2 regions of the Pseudonocardia xinjiangensis genome follow, and region 1 is predicted to be linked to the other one. Evidence: riboswitches for the same ligand, from Rfam matches in the RefSeq annotation. Region 1 holds a riboswitch; the other holds the start of a gene.

Region 1 (9,218 bases):
CGCACTCGCCGAGCTGGGGGTGGACCACCACCGGCGCGACCCGGGGCAGTTCCTCGTGACGCTGCCCGGCACCAACCGGCTCCAGACGCACTGCTGGCTCCTGGTCGGGGAACACGCGTTGTTCGTGCAGGCCTTCGTGTGCCGGCAGCCGGACGAGGACCACGACGTGGTCTACCGGTTCCTGCTGCAGCGCAACGCGCGGCTCTACGGCGTGCACTACGCGCTGGACCGCATCGGCGACATCCACCTCATCGGCCGGCTCGGCCTGCACGCCGTCACCACCGCGGAGCTGGACCGCGTGCTCGGGCAGGTGCTCGAGGCCGCCGACGGCGACTTCAACACCCTCCTCGAGCTCGGCTTCGCGTCCTCGATCCGGCGGGAGCACGCCTGGCGGCAGGAACGCGGGGAGAGCCTCGCCAACCTGAAGGCGTTCGAGCACCTCTTCGGCTGATTGCCGGTTCGGCAAGAACACTTGTCACTCCGGCGGCGCGAGACGGACAGTCGGCGCATGGACGACAACACGCACTCCGACGTCATCGTGATCGGCGGTGGCGCCGCCGGCCTCAGCGGCGCGCTGACGCTGGCCAGGGCGCGCCGCTCGGTACTGGTGCTCGACGACGGTCATCCCCGCAACGCCCCCGCCGACGGGGTGCACGGATTCCTGTCCCGCGACGGCATCGCGCCGTCCGAGCTCGTTGGCCTCGGCGCCGCCGAGGTGGCCGGCTACGGCGCCACGATCCTCCACACCCGGGTCACGTCGGCCCGCCCGGACGGCGACGGCTTCGTGGTCGGGACCGACAGCGGGCGGACCGTCACCGCACGCCGGCTTCTGGTGACCACCGGGCTGGTCGACGAGCTGCCCGACCTCCCGGGCCTGGCGCCACGCTTCGGCCACGACGTCCTGCACTGCCCCTACTGCCACGGCTGGGAGGTCCGCGACCAGCCGATCGGCGTGCTGGGCACGGGGGCGTTCGCCGCGCACCAGGCGCTGCTGTTCCGGCAGTGGAGCGACGACGTGACCCTGTTCCTGCACACCGCGCCCGCCCCGGCCCCCGACGAGTCGGAGCAGCTCGCCGCCCGCGGGATCACCGTCGTCGAGGGCGAGGTCGCCGCACTGGAGAGCTCCGACGACCGGCTCACCGGCGTGCGGCTGGTCTCGGGGCGCGTCGTTCCCGTGAAGGCGGTGACGGTCATGCCACGCTTCACCGCCAGGAGCGACGTGCTCACCGGCCTCGGCCTCACGACCGTGGAGCACCCCATGGGCATCGGCACGCACATCGAGACGGACGACCGGGGCCTGACCGCCGTGCCCGGGGTGTGGGCCGCGGGCAACGTCACGGACCTTCTCGCCCAGGTCATCGGGGCCGCCGCGGCAGGCGTCACGGCCGGGGCGGCGATCAACGCCGACCTCATCGCCGACGACACCCGCGTCGCCGTGGAGCGCCACCGCGAGTTGCAGCAAAGCCACGTTGCCGCAACGGGACTGCCTGAACGTGGCTTTGCTGCAACCGCTGGGGAGCTCCGATGACGGACGAACGTTTCACGGCACCGTTCTGGGACGAGCGCTACGGCTCGGTCACCCGCATCTGGAGCGGTGAGCCGAACCCGCAACTCGTCGCGGAGGCCGCGGGCCTCGCGCCGGGCACCGCTCTCGACGCCGGGTGCGGAGAGGGAGGCGATGCCTACTGGCTCGCGCGGCAGGGATGGCGGGTGATCGCCGTGGACGTCTCCGCCGTCGCCCTGGAACGCGCCGCCGCCCACGCCGACCCGGACATCGCCGACCGGATCACCTGGCAGCAGGCCGATCTCCTCGCCGGGTGGGCTCCCGAGCCGGTGGCGTACGACCTCGTCAACGTGCAGTTCGTGCATTTCCCCAGCGCGCTGCGCGGGCCGGTGTACGCCCGGCTCGCCGCGTCGGTGGCGCCGGGCGGAGTCCTGCTGATCGTCGCGCACCACCCCTCCGACCTGGCGACGACCATGCCCCGGCCGCAGGAGCCCGACCTGTTCTTCACGGCCGAGGAGCTTGCGGCCTCCCTCGACCCCGGCCAGTGGGATGTGCTCGTCGCCGAGGCCAGACCGCGGCTCTCCACCGACCCGGAGGGCCGGGAGGTCACCATCCACGACGCCGTACTCGCGGCGCGGCGGCGCTCGTGATGTGATCGTGATGTCGAGGGACCAACCTCGGCACAGGCGGCCACCGTCCTCCTGCCGGAACCCGGTCGTACCGGGGCGAGGAGGCGGTGACGGTGACCCGGTGGCACAGGCGTAGGACGGTGCTGGTGGCGGTGGCGGTGCTCGGGGTGCTGGCGGTCGGCACGGGTGTCGTGCTGACCGGCTACCCGGAGCCCGGCCCCGCCGGCTCCACGGCCGTCGCGCCCGCTCACCCCCGGCCGGTGCTGCCGGGCGGCGAGGAGAAGAGCGCCCTGACCGACGCGGCAGCCGGGGCCGTCGCTCCCGGTTTCGCCGCGGACGGCGGCCGCGTGGCTGCGCTCCCACCCGACCGCCCGTCCGGACCCGGCCTCCCGGTGGGCACGGTGCAACGGTCGCTGGTGCGCACGGCGCAGCTCTCCGTCGAGGTGGCCGACCCGGCGGCGTCGTCCCGGCAGGTCCGGACCGCGGCCGCCGCAGCGAACGGGCTGGTCACGGAGGAGCAGTCGAGCGACACCGGGAGCTGGGTGGTGCTGCGCGTGCCCGCCGAGTCGCTGGAACGGCTCATCGATGACATCGCGGCCGTCGGGCGCGTGGTCGGGCGCTCGACCCAGGTGCTCGACGCCACCGAGGAGGTCGTCGACCTCGACGCGCGGGTCACGAGCCAGCAGGCGAGCGTCGCGCGCGTGCGGGGGCTCCTCGCCCAGGCCGCCTCCATCGGTGACGTGGTGGCCATCGAGTCCGAGCTGTCGCGTCGCGAGGCCGACCTCGACTCGCTGACGAGCAGGCTCGAGGCTCTGCGCGAGCAGGTGGCGTTGTCGACGTTGACGGTGGATCTGCGGGCGACGGGCACGCCTCCCGCGGCCGACCCGGCGCCTCCCGGTTTCCGGGACGGCCTCGCCTCGGGCCTCGCCGGGCTGCGCACCCTCGGTTCGGCTGCGCTGGCAGTGGTCGGGTTCGTGCTGCCGTTCCTGCCGGTGTTGGCCGTGCTGGGCGGGATGGCCTGGCTGGCGCGGCGCATCGTGCGGGCCCGGCGGACGCCGGCTGCGGCGGGAGCGGGCGGGCGGAGCGGCCCGGGATCTGAGGGGGAGTCATGAACTCGGGCCACTCCGCGATGAACCGCCACATCGGCCACGCGATCGGGGGCACCGCGCGGTCGTGGGCTCCGGATCACGGCGAGGGGACGCCGTGCCCGGCTCGGCGCCGGCGAGTGGGGCTCGCCGGACCGACGCCGATCACGATGACAGTGAATCATGACCAGAACAACACTTTCGTGTTACCCCATTCGGGTGTTTCGGTCACTGGTCACCAGGGGTCACCCTGCACTTACAGTGAGATCCGCCACTCGATACGCCGTTCGGTGGATCCCGAGGCGCCGTAACTGCCCCAAGGAGGCGTGGGAATGCCCGTTCGCAGCCCGTACCCGGACGTCGAGATCCCGGACGTGTCGCTCTTCGACTTCCTTTTCGACGACTTCGGCGAGAGGGCCGACGTCCGGGCGTTCGTGGACGGCGGGTCAGGCGTCTCGCTGACCTTCGCCGACCTGAAGCGCATGGTGCTCGGACTCGCCGCGGCGCTCTCGGAACGCGGCGTCGGAGCGGGTGACGTGGTCGGGCTCTTCGCCCCGAACTCGCCGTACTACCCGGTGGTGTTCCACGGTGTCCTGCGGGCCAACGCGATCGTCACCAGTGCGAACTCGCTCTACACGCCGGGTGAACTGGCCCACCAGCTCACCGACTCGGGCGCCAAGCTGCTGTTCACGGTCTCGGCGTTCCTCGACCGCGCCACCGCGGCCGCCGCCCAGGCCGGCCTGCCGCCGGAGTCGATCATCCTGCTGGACGCCGCCCCGGAGACGGGCCATTCCTCGCTGCGCGACCTGCTGGGCACCGAGGCCGAGCCCCCCGCGCAGACGGTGGGTGCAGGGGACACCGCGGTTCTGCCGTACTCCTCGGGCACCACCGGCCGCGCCAAGGGTGTGATCCTGACCCATCGCAACCTGGTGGCGAACCTCCTGCAGATCGCGAAGCCGTCGAACGTCACCCCGGACACCACGATCCTTGCAGTGCTCCCGTTCTTCCACATCTACGGGATGACCGTGATGATGAACCAGGGTCTGCACCGGCAGTGCACGGTGATCACAATGCCCAAATTCGATCTGCAGGAATTCCTTCGGGTCATCTCGGAGTACCGGATCAACCGCATCTACATCGCGCCGCCGGTGGCTGTCGCGCTCGCCAAGCACCCGATCGTCGACCAGTACGATCTGTCCTGCATCGACGTGATCTTCTCCGGAGCGGCCCCGCTCGACGCCGAGCTCGGCCGCGCCGTCGCCGCGCGCCTGGGCTGCACCGTTTTGCAGGGCTACGGGATGACCGAGCTGTCCCCGGTGAGCCACGCCATGCCGGACGACCGTCCCGACCTCGACCTCAACAGCTCCGGGTTCGCCCTCCCGAACATCGAGAGCAAGCTCGTCGACCCGGAGACCGGCCAGGAGGTCGGCGCAGGCGAGCGCGGCGAGCTGTGGGTCAGGGGACCCAACGTGATGAGCGGCTACCTCAACAACCCGGAGGCCACCGCGATCACCCTGGACGACGAGGGCTACCTGCACACCGGCGACGTCGCCACCGTGACCGAGGACGGCGTGTTCTCGATCGTCGACCGCGTCAAGGAGCTGATCAAGTACAAGGGCTACCAGGTGCCGCCCGCCGAGCTGGAGGCGCTGCTCCTCACCCACGACAAGATCGCCGACGCCGCGGTCATCGGGGTGAAGGACGCCGAGGGTGAGGAGGTGCCGAAGGCTTTCGTGGTCCGACAGGCCTCGGGCGCGGACCTCACCGCCGAGGACGTCATGACCTTCGTCGCGGAGCGGATCGCGCCGCACAAGAAGGTGCGGGTGGTGGAGTTCATCGACGAGATCCCGAAGTCGGCGTCGGGCAAGATCCTGCGCAAGGACCTCCGTGCGCGGGAGGCGGCGACGAGCTGAGCCGTCGGTACGGAAGCGCGAGTGCCCCGGCACCCCCGGGCCGCCGGGGCACTCGTCGTCTACTTCCGCACGCGGAAGCGGAGCATCGTCACGGGACCTGACTGCGTGTTGCTGAACGGTTCCAGGTCGATCCTGCCAAGGCCGGAGGTCGAGAAGCGCACGCCGTCGCCGAGCAGGACCGGCAGGACATACACCAGGACCTCGTCGACGAGCCCGCGCTGCAGGCACTGACTGGCCATGGCGGCGCCGAGGATCTCCAGGTTCTTCCCGCCCGCGGCGTCGCGCGCCGTGGCGACGGCCTCCGCGAGGTCGCAGGTGAGAAATGTGACCCCTTCCGGCTCGTCCGGCGGCCGGTGCGTCAGGACGAACACCGGCCCCCCGTCGTAGCCGGTGTTCTCGGGGGACATCCGCTTGGCGGCCTCGTGGGTGCCCCGGCCGATGAGCATGGCGCCGGTGGCCGCCATGACCTCGGGGAACAAGTCCTCTTTCAGGTAGTCGAAGACCCAGTCCATCGCGTTGTCGGGGCCCGCGATGAAGCCGTCCAGCGACATCGCCCTGTTCACGACGACCTTGCCCAGCCCGGCATCCATATCGCTCATGCCGGTGATGATCCGGCGCAAGCCACGAACTCATCGGCGTCGGCGGAAAGATCTGCGGACCGCTCCGATCGTCCGCTCCCAGCGCAGGCCGTACACCGGCTCCGGCTTCCGTTCGGCTCGGAGGTTGGGGCATGCTGGCTCGTGACGTGACTGGCGGCTCGGGGATGGGCAACCATCGGGGAGCTTCATCGCCGGGGGTCGACCGCCTGGGTCCCCGTGCCGAGGTCACGTGCCATGGCTTCCACCACCAGCACCGCACGCATGCTGCCGGGCGCACCCGTTGCGCGACGGCTGCTCGACGACGTCGCAGAGCGGTCGCGCGCTCTCCGTGAGTCCGGGACGGTCCCGTCGCTGGCCACCATCCTGGTCGGGGACGACGCCGCCAGCGCCGGCTACATCCGCATCAAGCAACGGCAGGCCGCGGATCTGGGCTTCTCCTCGCCCCACGTCCACCTGCCCGCCGACACCACGGAGGACGTGCTGCACCACGCGATCGCCGACCTCAACGACGACCCGGCAGTGCATGCCCTGCTGATCCAGTACCCGGTTCCGGATCACCTGGACTACGCGGCAGCTCTCATGGCCGTCGCGCCCGACAAGGACGTCGACGGGATGCATCCGACCAACCTCGGCAGGCTCGCAGCGGGCATCGCCGGCCCGACGCCGTGCACGCCGGCCGGGATCGAGGCCCTCCTGGCCCACTACGAGATCCCCATCCGAGGCAGGGAGGTCGTGATCCTCGGCCGCGGTGCGACGCTCGGCCGTCCGTTGGCCATGCTGCTGGCCCAGAAGCGCCCCACGGCCGATGCCGCAGTCACCGTCGTGCACACCGGGGTCGAGGACTGGGCCCGCTACACCCGCCGCGCCGACGTTCTGATCGCCGCAGCCGGAGTGCCGGGGATCGTTCAGCCCGAGCACGTCCGGCCTGGTGCCACCGTCATCGGTGGCGGCGTCCGCTACGCAGGCCGTCGGCTGCTGCCCGACGTCGACGAGTCCTGCGCCGCGGTCGCCGGAGCCATCACACCGAGGGTGGGAGGGGTCGGCCCGACCACCGTCGCCATGCTCTTCCAGAACGCGATCGCTGCCGCTGAGCGCGCATTCCGCCGTCAGGTGCCGATGTAGGCCGCGAGGTGCTCGCCGGTGAGGGTGGAGCGGTCGGCGACGAGGTCGGCGGGGGTGCCCTCGAAGACGATCCGGCCGCCGTCGTGGCCTGCGCCCGGGCCGAGGTCGATGATCCAGTCGGCGTGCGCCATGACGGCCTGGTGGTGCTCGATGACGATCACCGACTTGCCGCCGTCGACGAGCCGGTCCAGCAGCCCGAGCAGGTGCTCGACGTCTGCGAGGTGGAGGCCGCTGGTCGGCTCGTCGAGGACGTAGACGCCGCCTTTCTCGGCCATGTGGGTGGCCAGCTTGAGCCGCTGGCGCTCGCCGCCGGACAGCGTGGTGAGCGGCTGGCCGATGGTGAGGTAGCCGAGCCCGACAGCGGAGAGCCGGCCGAGGATGGCGTGCGCGGCCGGGGTGCGCGCCTCCCCGGCACCGAAGAACTCCTCGGCCTCGGTCACCGACATCGCGAGCACCTCGCTGATGTCCCGGCCGCCGAGGTGGTAGGTCAGCACCGACGCCTCGAACCGCTTCCCCTCGCAGTCCTCGCAGGTGGTGGCCACTCCGGCCATCATCGCCAGGTCGGTGTAGATGACGCCGGCGCCGTTGCAGGTGGGGCAGGCGCCCTCGGAGTTGGCGCTGAACAGCGCGGGCTTCACCCCGTTGGCCTTCGCGAACGCCTTGCGGATCGGGTCGAGCAGCCCGGTGTAGGTCGCCGGGTTGCTCCGGCGCGACCCGCGGATCGCGCCCTGGTCGATCGCCACCACCCCGTCCCTGCCGGACACCGAGCCGTGGATCAGTGAGCTCTTGCCCGACCCGGCCACGCCGGTCACCACGACCAGCACGCCGAGCGGGATGTCGACGTCGACGCCCTGCAGGTTGTGGCGCTCAGCGCCGCGCACCTCCAGCGCACCCGACGGCGTCCGCACCGACGGCTTCAGTGCGGCGCGGTCGTCGAAGTGCCGTCCGGTGAGCGTGCCGCTGGCCCGCAGCCCCTCGACGGTGCCCTCGAACACCACCTCGCCGCCCGCGGTTCCGGCGCGCGGACCGAGGTCGACGACGTGGTCGGCGATCGCGATCGCTTCCGGCTTGTGCTCCACGACCAGCACGGTGTTGCCCTTGTCGCGCAACTGCAGGAGGAGGTTGTTCATCCGCTGGATGTCGTGGGGGTGCAAGCCGATGGTGGGCTCGTCGAAGACGTAGGTGACGTCGGTGAGCGACGACCCGAGATGGCGGATCATCTTGGTGCGCTGTGCCTCGCCGCCCGAGAGCGTGCCCGACGGCCGGTCGAGGGACAGGTAGCCCAGCCCGATCTCCACGAACGAGTCGAGGGTCCGGCGCAGCGTGGTCAGCAGCGGCGCCGCCGACGGCTCGTCCACCCCGCGGACCCACGCGGCCAGGTCGCTGATCTGCATGGCGCAGGCGTCGGCGATGCTGATCCCGTCGATCTTCGACGACCGGGCCGCCTCGCTGAGCCGGGTACCGCCGCACTCGGGACACGTGGCGAAGACGACCGCGCGGTCGACGAACGCCCGGATGTGCGGCTGCATCGCCTCCCGGTCCTTGGAGAGGAACGACTTCTGGATCTGCGGGATCAGGCCGGCATAGGTCAGGTTGATCCCCTCGACCTTGATCTTGGTCGGCTCCTTGTGGAGCAGGTCGTGGAGCTCGCGCTTGCTGAACCTCCGGATCGGCTTGTCCGGGTCGAAGTAGCCACAGCCGCGGTAGATGCGGCCGTACCAGCCGTCCATGCTGTAGCCCGGGACCGTGAGCGCGCCCTCGTTGAGTGACTTGGTGTCGTCGTAGAGCGCCGTCAGGTCGAAGTCGGACACCGACCCCATGCCCTCGCAGCGCGGGCACATGCCGCCGGTGATGCTGAACTCGCGACGCTCCTTCACCTTCTGCCCGCCGCGCTCCAGGGTGACGGCACCCGCCCCGCTGATCGAGGCCACGTTGAACGAGAACGCCTGCGGCGAACCGATGTGCGGACGGCCGAGGCGGCTGAACAGGATGCGCAGCATCGCGTTGGCGTCGGTGACGGTGCCGACCGTGGAGCGGACGTTGGCCCCCATCCGCTCCTGGTCGACGATGATCGCGGTGGTCAGCCCGTCGAGCACGTCGACGTCGGGCCGCGCCAGCGTCGGCATGAAGCCCTGCACGAACGCGCTGTAGGTCTCGTTGATCATCCGCTGCGACTCCGCGGCGATCGTGGCGAACACCAGAGAGCTCTTCCCGGAGCCGGACACGCCGGTGAACACCGTCAGCCGGCGCTTCGGGAGCTCCACACTGACGTTCTTGAGGTTGTTCTCGCGCGCGCCGTGCACGCGGATCAGATCGTGGCTGTCGGCGACGTGCAGCGCAGGAGACAGCGGGTCCGTCCTCATGGC
Region 2 (9,218 bases), 3.2 Mb from region 1:
GGTCTCCGTCGAGTTCGACGTCCGCCACGGGCCGGTCACCCTGTGCGGGCTCGGCCAGCGCCGGGACGGGCGCTATGTACTGGTGGCAGCGGAGGGAGAGGTGGTGGCCGGCCCGCTGCTCCAGATCGGGAACACCACCTCCCGGGTCGATTTCGGGGGCGACCCGGGAGAGTGGACCGACGTCTGGAGCGCCTCGGGCGTCGACCACCACTGGGCTCTCGGCACGGGGCACCGGGTGCCCGACCTCGCCGCCGTGGCGGACCTGGTAGGCCTGGAGTTCGTCGAGGTGCGGCTCTGGTGAACGCGCGCGTGGCCGCGGTCGACCTCGGGGCGTCGAGCGGCCGGGTGATGGCGGCCGAGGTCGGTCCCGACCGGCTCGAGCTCACCGAGGCGGCCCGGTTCCCGAACGGCTCCCTCCGCCTCGGCGACACCCTGCACTGGGACGTGCTGGCGCTCTACCGGGGCATCCTGGACGGCCTGCGCGCCGCCGGTGCGCAGGCGCCGCTGGACGCGGTGGGCATCGACTCCTGGGCCATCGACTACGGCCTGCTCGACGCCACCGGCTCGTTGCTGGGCAACCCGGTGCACTACCGGGACGCGCGCACCGACGGCGTGGCGGGCCGGGTGCACGCCACGGTCCCCGCCGCCGAGCTGTACGCCACCAACGGCGTGCAGGAGCTGCCGTTCACCACGATCTACCAGCTCGTCGCGGCGGCCGGCTCACCACAGCTCGCGGCGGCCCGCGACCTGCTCCTGATGCCGGACCTGCTCGGGTACTGGCTCACCGGGGTCCGCCGCGCCGAGCTCACCAACGCCTCCACCACCGGCCTGCTCGACGTCAAGGCTCGGACCTGGGCGTCGGACCTGATGGCCCGGACCGGGATCGACGCCGGGCTGTTCGCACCCCTGATCGAGCCGGGGGAGCGGGTCGGGGAGCTGGCGCCGCACGTGCTCGCCGAGACCGGGCTGGCCGGGCCGGTGCCGCTGATCGCGGTCGGGTCGCACGACACGGCGTCCGCGGTGGTGGGGGTGCCGGCCACAGGGGAGCGCTTCGCCTACGTCTCGTGCGGCACCTGGTCACTGGTCGGCGTCGAGCTCGACGCCCCGGTGCTGTCGGAGGCCGGGCGCGCGGCGAACTTCTCCAACGAGCTGGGCGTCGACGGCTCGGTGCGCTACCTGCGCAACGTCATGGGCCTGTGGCTGCTGCAGGAGTGCCTGCGGGCCTGGCCGGGCGCCGACCTGGCCGCGCTGCTCGCCGAGGCGGCGCAGGTCCCGCCGTTCGCGGCGCTGGTCGACGCCGACGACCCCGCCTTCCTGCCGCCGGGGGACATGCCGGCGCGCATCGCGGAGGCCTGCGAACGGCGTGGCGAGACCCCACCGCAGGGCCGGGCGGCCACCGTGCGCTGCATCCTCGACAGCCTCGCGCTCGCGCACCGGCGGGCGGTGCGCGACGCGCAGGAGCTCTCGGGCCGGGCGGTCGACGTCGTGCACGTCGTGGGCGGGGGCGCGCGCAACGCTCTGCTCTGCCGGCTCACCGCCGACGCGTGCGGTCTCCCCGTCGTCGCCGGGCCGGTGGAGGCCACGGCGCTGGGGAACGTGCTGGTCCAGGCCCGCGCGCTCGGCGCCGTGGAGGGCGGCCTCGCGCAGCTGCGCGCACTGCTCGTGCGGACGCAGGAGCTCGTGACCTACGAGCCCCGCGCCGATGAGGCCGCGTGGGCGGCCGCCGAACGCCGGGTGAGCGGGTAACCCTCCCCAACCCGGATCGTGCGACCGGCCCTTTCGTCCTCACCTGTCGGACCGAGGGCTGGTCGTGCGTGGTGGAACGCGGCGGCGGCAGGGCTGGAGGAGCATCGCAACGGGCCCGGTCGGAATTGACTGCCCCGTTGTCCCGACCCGGTGGTACAGGTCAGAGGATCTCCGCGAGGGCCGGGGTCGTGCGCCAGAGTTCGATCATGGACCGCAGCCCGTCGAGCAGGCCGGGGAGCTGGTGTGCCATGGGGAGGCAGGCCACGAACTGGAGCATCCGCGCGCGCTCCATCACCCGCATCAGCCGCCCGTCGAGGGGGCGCAGCCCCAGCCGTTCCGCGGCGGCGTCGTAGGCCGCCCGCTCGTCGGGGCCGGTGAAGCTGAGGTCCCACTCGACCGGTCCCAGAGTGGTGTGCTCGAAGTCGGAGCAGAGCTCGCCGTCCGGGGTGCTGATCATGTTGTAGGCAGGCGCGTCCCCGTGGATCGGCTGCACGTCGAGCCCCGGGAACGCGGCCGCGAACGCCTCCGAGGTGGTCACGAGCGGCTCGAGCAGTGCCCACTCGTGGCGGGCGCGCCCCACGAGCTCGGGGTCGAGCAGGTCGGGCCGCCCTTCCAGCTGCGCGATGCCGTCCGGCACGGAGGCGTCGAGGGGCACGAGGAAGCTCAGCTCGCCGGGATAGTCGCGCAGCACCGCGTGCAGCTCCGTGGCCGCCTCGGCCCGGCTCTGGGGGTCGGGCTCCGCGGCTCCGGCCTGCGCCGTGACCTGGTCCACGAGCTGCCAGAACGTCATCGAGTACCCGTCCCATCGGACGGGCTCGCGCGGCACCAGCGGGCTGGGCGCCACCACGGGATGGCCCTGGTCGGCAAGCCACCCGGCCACCGCCAGCTCGGCGCGCTGCTGGCAGGCCTGCGTGCCGGGGTCGGCCGTGACCGTGCGCGGCAGGACCGTGGGCACGCGCACCACCACGGGCGCCGGCGCGAGGTGCACGATCACTGAGAAGACGTCGTAGAGCACGCGCGGCTCGGTGACGGGGAGGCCGAGGTGGCGGCCCGCCGCGGTGGCTGCTGCGACGGCGCGCGCCCGGCGGGCGGCAACGGCGGTCTCGTCGATAACCGACATACCGGTCATACCCACGATGCTCGCACAACGGCGGCCCGTCGGAGGAACGGCCGGGTAACGACGGATCGCGGGTCGGGGAGGGGCACCGCCGCCCCCGGTTCGCGCGCCGGATGACGCGCCACTGCGACCCTCTGGACTCCTGCGCGGATAAGATCCGTCCCGGCCGTGACTGGCGAAGGTGGGCAACCACCGGGGAGCGGCCGTTCTCCCGCGTGAGCGTCGACCGCCTGGGCGCCTGCGTCAGTGACGGTCGGCTGACACAGGAGGTCACGACGTGGAGCTGCGTCACGGAGTCAACCCGCAGCAGCAGGCGGCCCGTGCCGCACCGGTGCGTCCCGGCCGATGGCCGGTCCGGGTGCTGCAGGGCAGCCCGTCCTACATCAACATGCTGGACGCGCTGAACAGCTGGCAACTGGTGCTGGAGGCCGATCGAGCCCTGAACCGGCCGACGGCGACGTCCTTCAAACACGTATCGCCGGCCGGGGCGGCCGTCGCCGGCCCCGTCGATGACGTCACGGCCGAGCTCTATGGCGTCGACCCTGCCGGCGTCGGTGCGCTCACCAGCGCCTACCTGCGAGCCCGCGATGCCGATCCGAAATCCGCATACGGTGATTTCGCCGCCGTCTCCCGCCCGGTCGACGCCGAGCTCGCCGAGCTGCTGACCAGAGTGGTCTGCGACGGCGTCATCGCCCCCGGCTACGCGCCGGGCACCACCGCAACGCTCAGCAAGAAGAAGAACGGCCGCTTCCTGATCATGGAAGCAGACGAGGCGTTCGTGCCTCTGCGGCACGAGGAGCGTGAGGTGTTCGGGCTGCGGCTGACCCAGCAGTGTGACGAGGTGGCTCTGTCCGCCGAGCTGTTGGGCGGCATCGTGTGCGGTGCACTGCCTGTGACGGCAGCGCAGGATCTCCTTCTGGGCCTCGCCGTCCTGCGCTACACCCAGTCCAACTCCGTGTGCTACCTGCGCGGAGGGGCCACACTGGGGATCGGCGCGGGTCAGCAGTCGCGAGTCGACTGCACCCGGCTGGCCGGCGCGAAGGCCGAAACCTGGTGGCTGCGACGCCACCCGGCGGTTCGCGCTCTCACCTTCCGGCCGGACATCCGGCGCCAGGATCGGATCAACTGGCAGGTCCGCTTCATCGAGGGCGATCTCACCCAGGACGAGAGCGTGCGACTGGCGAGTGCACTCTCCGCACCCGCACCCAGGCTGACGGACGACCAGCGAAGGCAGTGGCTGACCAGCATGAAGGAGGTCGCGTTCGTCTCGGACGGCGCCTTGCCGTTCCGCGACAACGTCGACCACGCCCACCGGCACGGCGTCGAGTACATCGCCGAGCCAGGCGGATCGATCCGGTCCACCGAGGTCGAGGACGCCTGCCGCGCGCACCGGATCGCCCTTGTCCGCACCGGGCTCCGGCTCTTCCATCACTGAGGACGCGCAGGAGAGGGTCCCACCAGACGTTGCCCGGGATTGGGGCGGCCCGGCGGAGCGTCCCGGCGGTCACCGGGATGCGCCTGTGCCGCGCTACCGCATCCGTTACGGTCAGTGTTGACCGTCTCGCTGCTCCGCACGGAGGTGTCATGGACGACAGGGCGCGCGTCGAGAAGGCCGCCCACGAGGTGGTGGAGGAGCACGACCCGCGCAGTGTGCCCACGCGGGAGTTCCTCGCCACCTGGTTCGCGGCCGGGCTCACCTGGGTGCACTTCCCCGAGGGGTTGGGCGGGCTCGGCGTATCGCGGGGCCTGCAGGCACGGGCGAACGCGATCCTGCAGGGTGCCGGGGGGCCCAACCCGTTCTTCCTCAACCCGATCGGCCACGGCATGGCCGCGGCCACGGTGCTCGAACACGGGTCCCGCGAGCTGGCCCAGGAGCTGCTGCCCCCGCTGGCGACGGGCGAGCACATCTGGTGCCAGCTGTTCAGCGAGCCGGGCGCGGGCTCCGACCTGGCCGGGCTCGCCACCTCCGCGGTGCTCGACGGCGACGAGTGGGTGGTCAACGGGCAGAAGGTGTGGACGAGCTTCGCCCACCGCGCCCGCTACGCGCTGCTGCTCGCCCGCACCGACCCGGACCAGCCCAAGCACAAGGGCCTCACCTACTTCGTGCTCGACATGCACGCTCCCGGTGTCGAGACGCGCCCGCTGCGGCAGATGACCGGGCAGGCCGAGTTCAACGAGGTCTACCTGACCGACGCCCGCATCCCCGACACCCACCGGCTCGGTGCGGTCGGCAACGGCTGGCGGGTCGCGATGACCACGCTCATGAACGAGCGCTCGGCCATCGGCGGGTCGTCCTCCGTCCGCGGTGCCGGGGCCATCGCCGACGCCGTCGAGCTGTGGGCGCGCTACCCGCAGCGGCATACCCCGGTGCTGCGCGACAAGCTGGCGGCGCTGTGGACCCGTGCCGAGGCCCAGCGGCTCACCGACGAGCGCGCCCGGCGGTCCGCGACGTCCGGGTCGCCCGGCCCGGAGGGCTCGATCGCCAAGCTCGTGTCGGCCGAGCTGAACCAGCACGTCTACGAGTTCTGCATGGAGCTGATCGGCCCGGAGGCCACGCTGTACGGCGACTACACGCAGCGTGACGCCGAGAGGAACGAGGACTACCGGGGCCCGGTGCAGCAGCGCTTCCTGCGCTCGCGGGCGAACACCATCGAAGGCGGCACCTCCGAGGTGCTGCGCAACATCCTGGGCGAGCGGATCCTCGGCCTGCCCGGCGACCTGCGAGCCGATGCCGGCAAGCCGTGGAAGGAGGTGCCGCGTGGCTGACGCGGTTGCCGAGTTCGTCCTCACCCCGGAGCAGCAGGACCTCCGGCGGGCCGTCCGCCGGTTCTGCGCCGAGCGCCTCGGAGAGGACACGGTGCGGCGGCTGGCGGAGTCCGGCACCGGCCACGACCCGGCGCTCTGGGCGCGGCTCGGCGGCGAGCTCGGGGTGCTCGGGCTCGCGGTGCCCGAGGAGCTGGGCGGTGCGGGTGGTGGCCTCGTGGACCAGGCCGTGGTGGCCGAGGAGTTCGGGGCGGCGCTCGTGCCCGGCCCGGTGCTCGGCACCGTCGGGCTCGCGGTGCCCGCGCTCGTGGCACTGGCCGGGGCGGGGCTCGACGAGGACCTGCTGGCGTCGCTCGTCGAGGGCGCGCGGACGGCGGCGTTCGCCGTGCCCGACCGCGGCGGCCGGTTCGACCCTGCACTGGTCACCGTCACCGAGACCGGCGGTGCGCTCACCGGCGAGGTGCGCCACGTCGTCGACGGCACGGCCGACGTGCTGCTCGTCGCGGCCCGGACGGGCGAGGAGATCGGGCTCTTCCTCACCGACGGCGGCGAGCGCATCCCGCTGTCCACCCTGGACCGGACGCGCCGGCAGGCCACCGTGCGGTTCTCGGCCACACCCGCCCGTGCGCTCGCCGTGGGAGCCGGCGCCGAGCAGGCGATCACCGCCGCACTCCGCGTCGGAGGCGCGCTGCTGGCCGCCGAGCAGGTGGGAGGTGCGCAGCGGATGCTCGACCGCACGGTCGCCTACGCCGGCACCCGGCTGCAGTTCGGCCGCCCGATCGGCTCGTTCCAGGCCGTGAAGCACCGGTGCGCCGACATGCTGGTGCTCGTCGAGCACGCCAGGTCAACGGCCTACCACGCGGCGTGGGCGCTGCAGGACGGAACCGACGACCCGGATCTCGCCGTCGCCGTCGCGCAGGCCACGTGCTCGCAGGCCTACCAGCAGGTGGCGCAGGAGAGCGTGCAGCTGCACGGGGGCATCGGCTTCACGTGGGAGCACGCAGCGCACCTGTACCTCAAGCGCGCCGTCACCGACGCGGCCCTGCTGGGCAGCGCGGCGGAGCACCGGGAGCGGATCGCGCAGCTGGTGCTCGACCGGGCGTCCACGTCGGGAGGCGTCCGCGTGGCCACCGGCTGAGGCGTCACCCGGCGTGAGCCGGACCACCGATCGGCGCCACGAGAGGGACGAGGCCGTAGGAAGTACTGATGACCACCGTTCCCCGCATCCGGGTACCGATCGGACGGGTGCTCGCCCTGGGCGGCCTGTCGTCGTTCGGCCCGCTCGCCCTCGACCTGTACCTGCCGGCGCTGCCGCAGCTCGCGGACGAGCTGGGCGTGCCGGACGCCTCGGCGCAGCTGTCGCTGTCGCTGTGCATGATCGGGCTGGCTCTGGGGCAGCTGCTGGTCGGGCCGCTGACCGACCGGGTGGGCAGGCGCCGCCCGCTGCTCGTGGGCGTCGCTGTGTTCGTGGTGGCCACGGGGCTGTGCGCGCTCGCCCCGTCGATCGAGACACTGCTGGTACTGAGGCTGCTCACCGGCCTCGCGGGTGGGGCCGGGCTGGTGGTCGCCCGGGCCATGGTCCGCGACCTCTACGACGGCGACGCGGCCGCGCGGGTGTTCGCGTTGCTCATGCTCGTCAACGGAACCGCGCCCATCGTCGGTCCCGTGCTGGGCGGGCAGCTGCTGCGGTTCACCGACTGGCGCGGGGTGTTCGGTGCTCTCGCGCTGATCGGGGTGGTCCTGCTCGTCGCGGCCCTGACGCAACGCGAGACGCTGCCGCCCGCGGACCGGCGCGCGGGTGGCCTGCGCGCCACGGCGGTGGTGCTGCGCGACGTGAGCCGGGACCGGACGTTCCTGCTCCCGTCGCTCGTGCTGGGGCTGGGGATGTGCGCGATGTTCACCTACATCGCGATGGGCAGCTTCGTCCTGCAGGACGCCGGTGCGCTCGACGGCGCGTTGTCGCCGCAGACCTACGCCGTGGTGTTCGCCGTGAACGGCCTGGGGATCGTGCTCGCCGGACGGGTGAGCGCCGCGCTGGTCGGCCGGGTCGGGCCCCGCAGGCTGGTGGGCGCGGGGGTGGTGATCGCCCTCGTCGCCGCTGTCGCCCTGCTCGTGGGAGCGCTCGCGTCGCGGTCGGTGTGGGCGTTGCTGGTGCCGCTCCTGGCGCTGGTGTCGTGCACCGGGCTGCTCCTGCCGAACGCGACCGCGCTCGCTCTGGCCGGACAAGGGGGCCGCGCGGGCACCGCGTCGGCGCTGCTCGGCCTGCTGCAGTTCACCTTCGCCGCGGTCGTGCCGCCGCTGGCGTCGCTGGGCGGGGTCACGGCGGCGGTGATGGCCGTGACGATCCTCGCGACGGCGCTGGCCGCTGCCCTCGTGTTCCTCGCGATGCGCCGGGCCCACGTCCCTGTGCCCGACGGAGTGGTCTGACCCCTGCTCGCGCCGGCGCACCGGCTTACGGTGGGCCGATGCGCATCGCGTCGCTGCTGCCGGCGGCCACCGAGATGGTGGCGGCGCTCGGCCGCGTCGACGATCTGGTGGCCGTGACGTTCGAGTGTGACGAGCCGGCCGGCATCCGCGACCGGGTCGCCGTCGTGGTGGACACGGTCCTGCCGCCGGGCCTCCCGCCCGCCATGATCGACGCGGTGGTCCGCGACCGGAGCGCCCGCGGGCTGCCGCTCTACGAGCTCGACCGCGGCAGGCTCGCGGCGCTGGCCCCGACCCTCGTCCTCACCCAGGACCTGTGCCAGGTGTGTGCCCTGCCCGCCGGCGCCCTGGCCGAGGCGATGGCGGTGATCGGCGACGCCGAGGTGCTCTCGATCGACCCGCACAACGTCGACGACGTACTCGACGCGATCACCGAGGTCGGCCGGCACATCGGGGCCGCGGACCGCGCCGCGGCGCTGGTCGGCTCGTTGCGCGAGCGCCTCGCCGCGGTGACCCGGGCCGTGGCCGGCTGCCCGCGGCCGCGCGTGCTCGTGCTCGAGTGGGTCGACCCACCCTTCCTGCCGGGCCACTGGGTGCCGGAGCTGGTGCAGCTGGCGGGCGGGGAGCCGGTGGGCGGGACCGCGGGAGGCCGGTCGGTCGAGGCGAGCTGGGACGAGGTGAGCGCCCTGCCCGCCGACGTGGTGGTCGTCGCGCCGTGCGGGTTCGGTCTCGACGCGGCGGTGGAGCAGGCCGCGGCCGTGCGCGACCGCTTCCCGGGACGACCGGTCGTGGCGATCGACTCCACGTCCTACGTCGTGCGGGCCGGCCCGCGGCTCGTGGACGGTGTCGAGGCCCTGGCGTGGGCGCTGCACCCGGACAAGCTCCCCGACCCGCCCCCCGGCCGGATGATCCGGCTCTGAGGTGCCCGGAGGTTCAGGAAAGCCACGTTCAGGCCCGCACAGGGCAGGAAAGTGGCTTTCCTGAACCGGCGTGCGTAGCGCCGGGATCGCGGGGTAACCCGCGCGCGTCCTGAACCTGGGAGGCTGACATGACCGGAACCGGCGCCGACCTCGATGTGGTCGACGAGTTGATGTCCGACCACCGTGAGGTGGCTTCGCTGCTCGACCGTATCGGCACCACCACCGACCCGGCGGAGAAGCGCGACCTC

Evidence for each region. Region 1 has a riboswitch for ZMP and ZTP ahead of ACQPZA_RS34130 (bifunctional 5,10-methylenetetrahydrofolate dehydrogenase/5,10-methenyltetrahydrofolate cyclohydrolase). Riboswitches for the same ligand answer to the same signal wherever they lie in the genome.
Region 2: it holds a riboswitch for ZMP and ZTP, as region 1 does, so the genes downstream of both, ACQPZA_RS12175 (phosphoribosylaminoimidazolecarboxamide formyltransferase) here and ACQPZA_RS34130 (bifunctional 5,10-methylenetetrahydrofolate dehydrogenase/5,10-methenyltetrahydrofolate cyclohydrolase) in region 1, are expected to answer to the same signal.

Annotation. Positions count from the first base shown of each region.
Region 1 covers NZ_CP192009.1:7,223,789-7,233,006, reverse strand. The annotation lists gene ACQPZA_RS34160 (YbjN domain-containing protein) at 1-451, shown strand, start outside; gene ACQPZA_RS34155 (NAD(P)/FAD-dependent oxidoreductase) at 509-1,528, shown strand; gene ACQPZA_RS34150 (class I SAM-dependent methyltransferase) at 1,525-2,154, shown strand; gene ACQPZA_RS34145 (DUF4349 domain-containing protein) at 2,247-3,245, shown strand; gene ACQPZA_RS34140 (4-coumarate--CoA ligase family protein) at 3,551-5,131, shown strand; gene ACQPZA_RS34135 (dihydrofolate reductase family protein) at 5,191-5,730, opposite strand; ZMP/ZTP riboswitch at 5,867-5,949, shown strand; gene ACQPZA_RS34130 (bifunctional 5,10-methylenetetrahydrofolate dehydrogenase/5,10-methenyltetrahydrofolate cyclohydrolase) at 5,965-6,852, shown strand; gene ACQPZA_RS34125 (ATP-binding cassette domain-containing protein) at 6,837-9,218, opposite strand, start outside.
Region 2 covers NZ_CP192009.1:2,557,039-2,566,256, forward strand. The annotation lists gene ACQPZA_RS12160 (arabinose isomerase) at 1-301, shown strand, start outside; gene ACQPZA_RS12165 (rhamnulokinase) at 295-1,746, shown strand; gene ACQPZA_RS12170 (aminoglycoside phosphotransferase family protein) at 1,907-2,875, opposite strand; ZMP/ZTP riboswitch at 3,022-3,106, shown strand; gene ACQPZA_RS12175 (phosphoribosylaminoimidazolecarboxamide formyltransferase) at 3,141-4,298, shown strand; gene ACQPZA_RS12180 (acyl-CoA dehydrogenase family protein) at 4,448-5,629, shown strand; gene ACQPZA_RS12185 (acyl-CoA dehydrogenase family protein) at 5,622-6,764, shown strand; gene ACQPZA_RS12190 (multidrug effflux MFS transporter) at 6,833-8,053, shown strand; gene ACQPZA_RS12195 (ABC transporter substrate-binding protein) at 8,092-8,970, shown strand; gene ACQPZA_RS12200 (hemerythrin domain-containing protein) at 9,099-9,218, shown strand, end outside.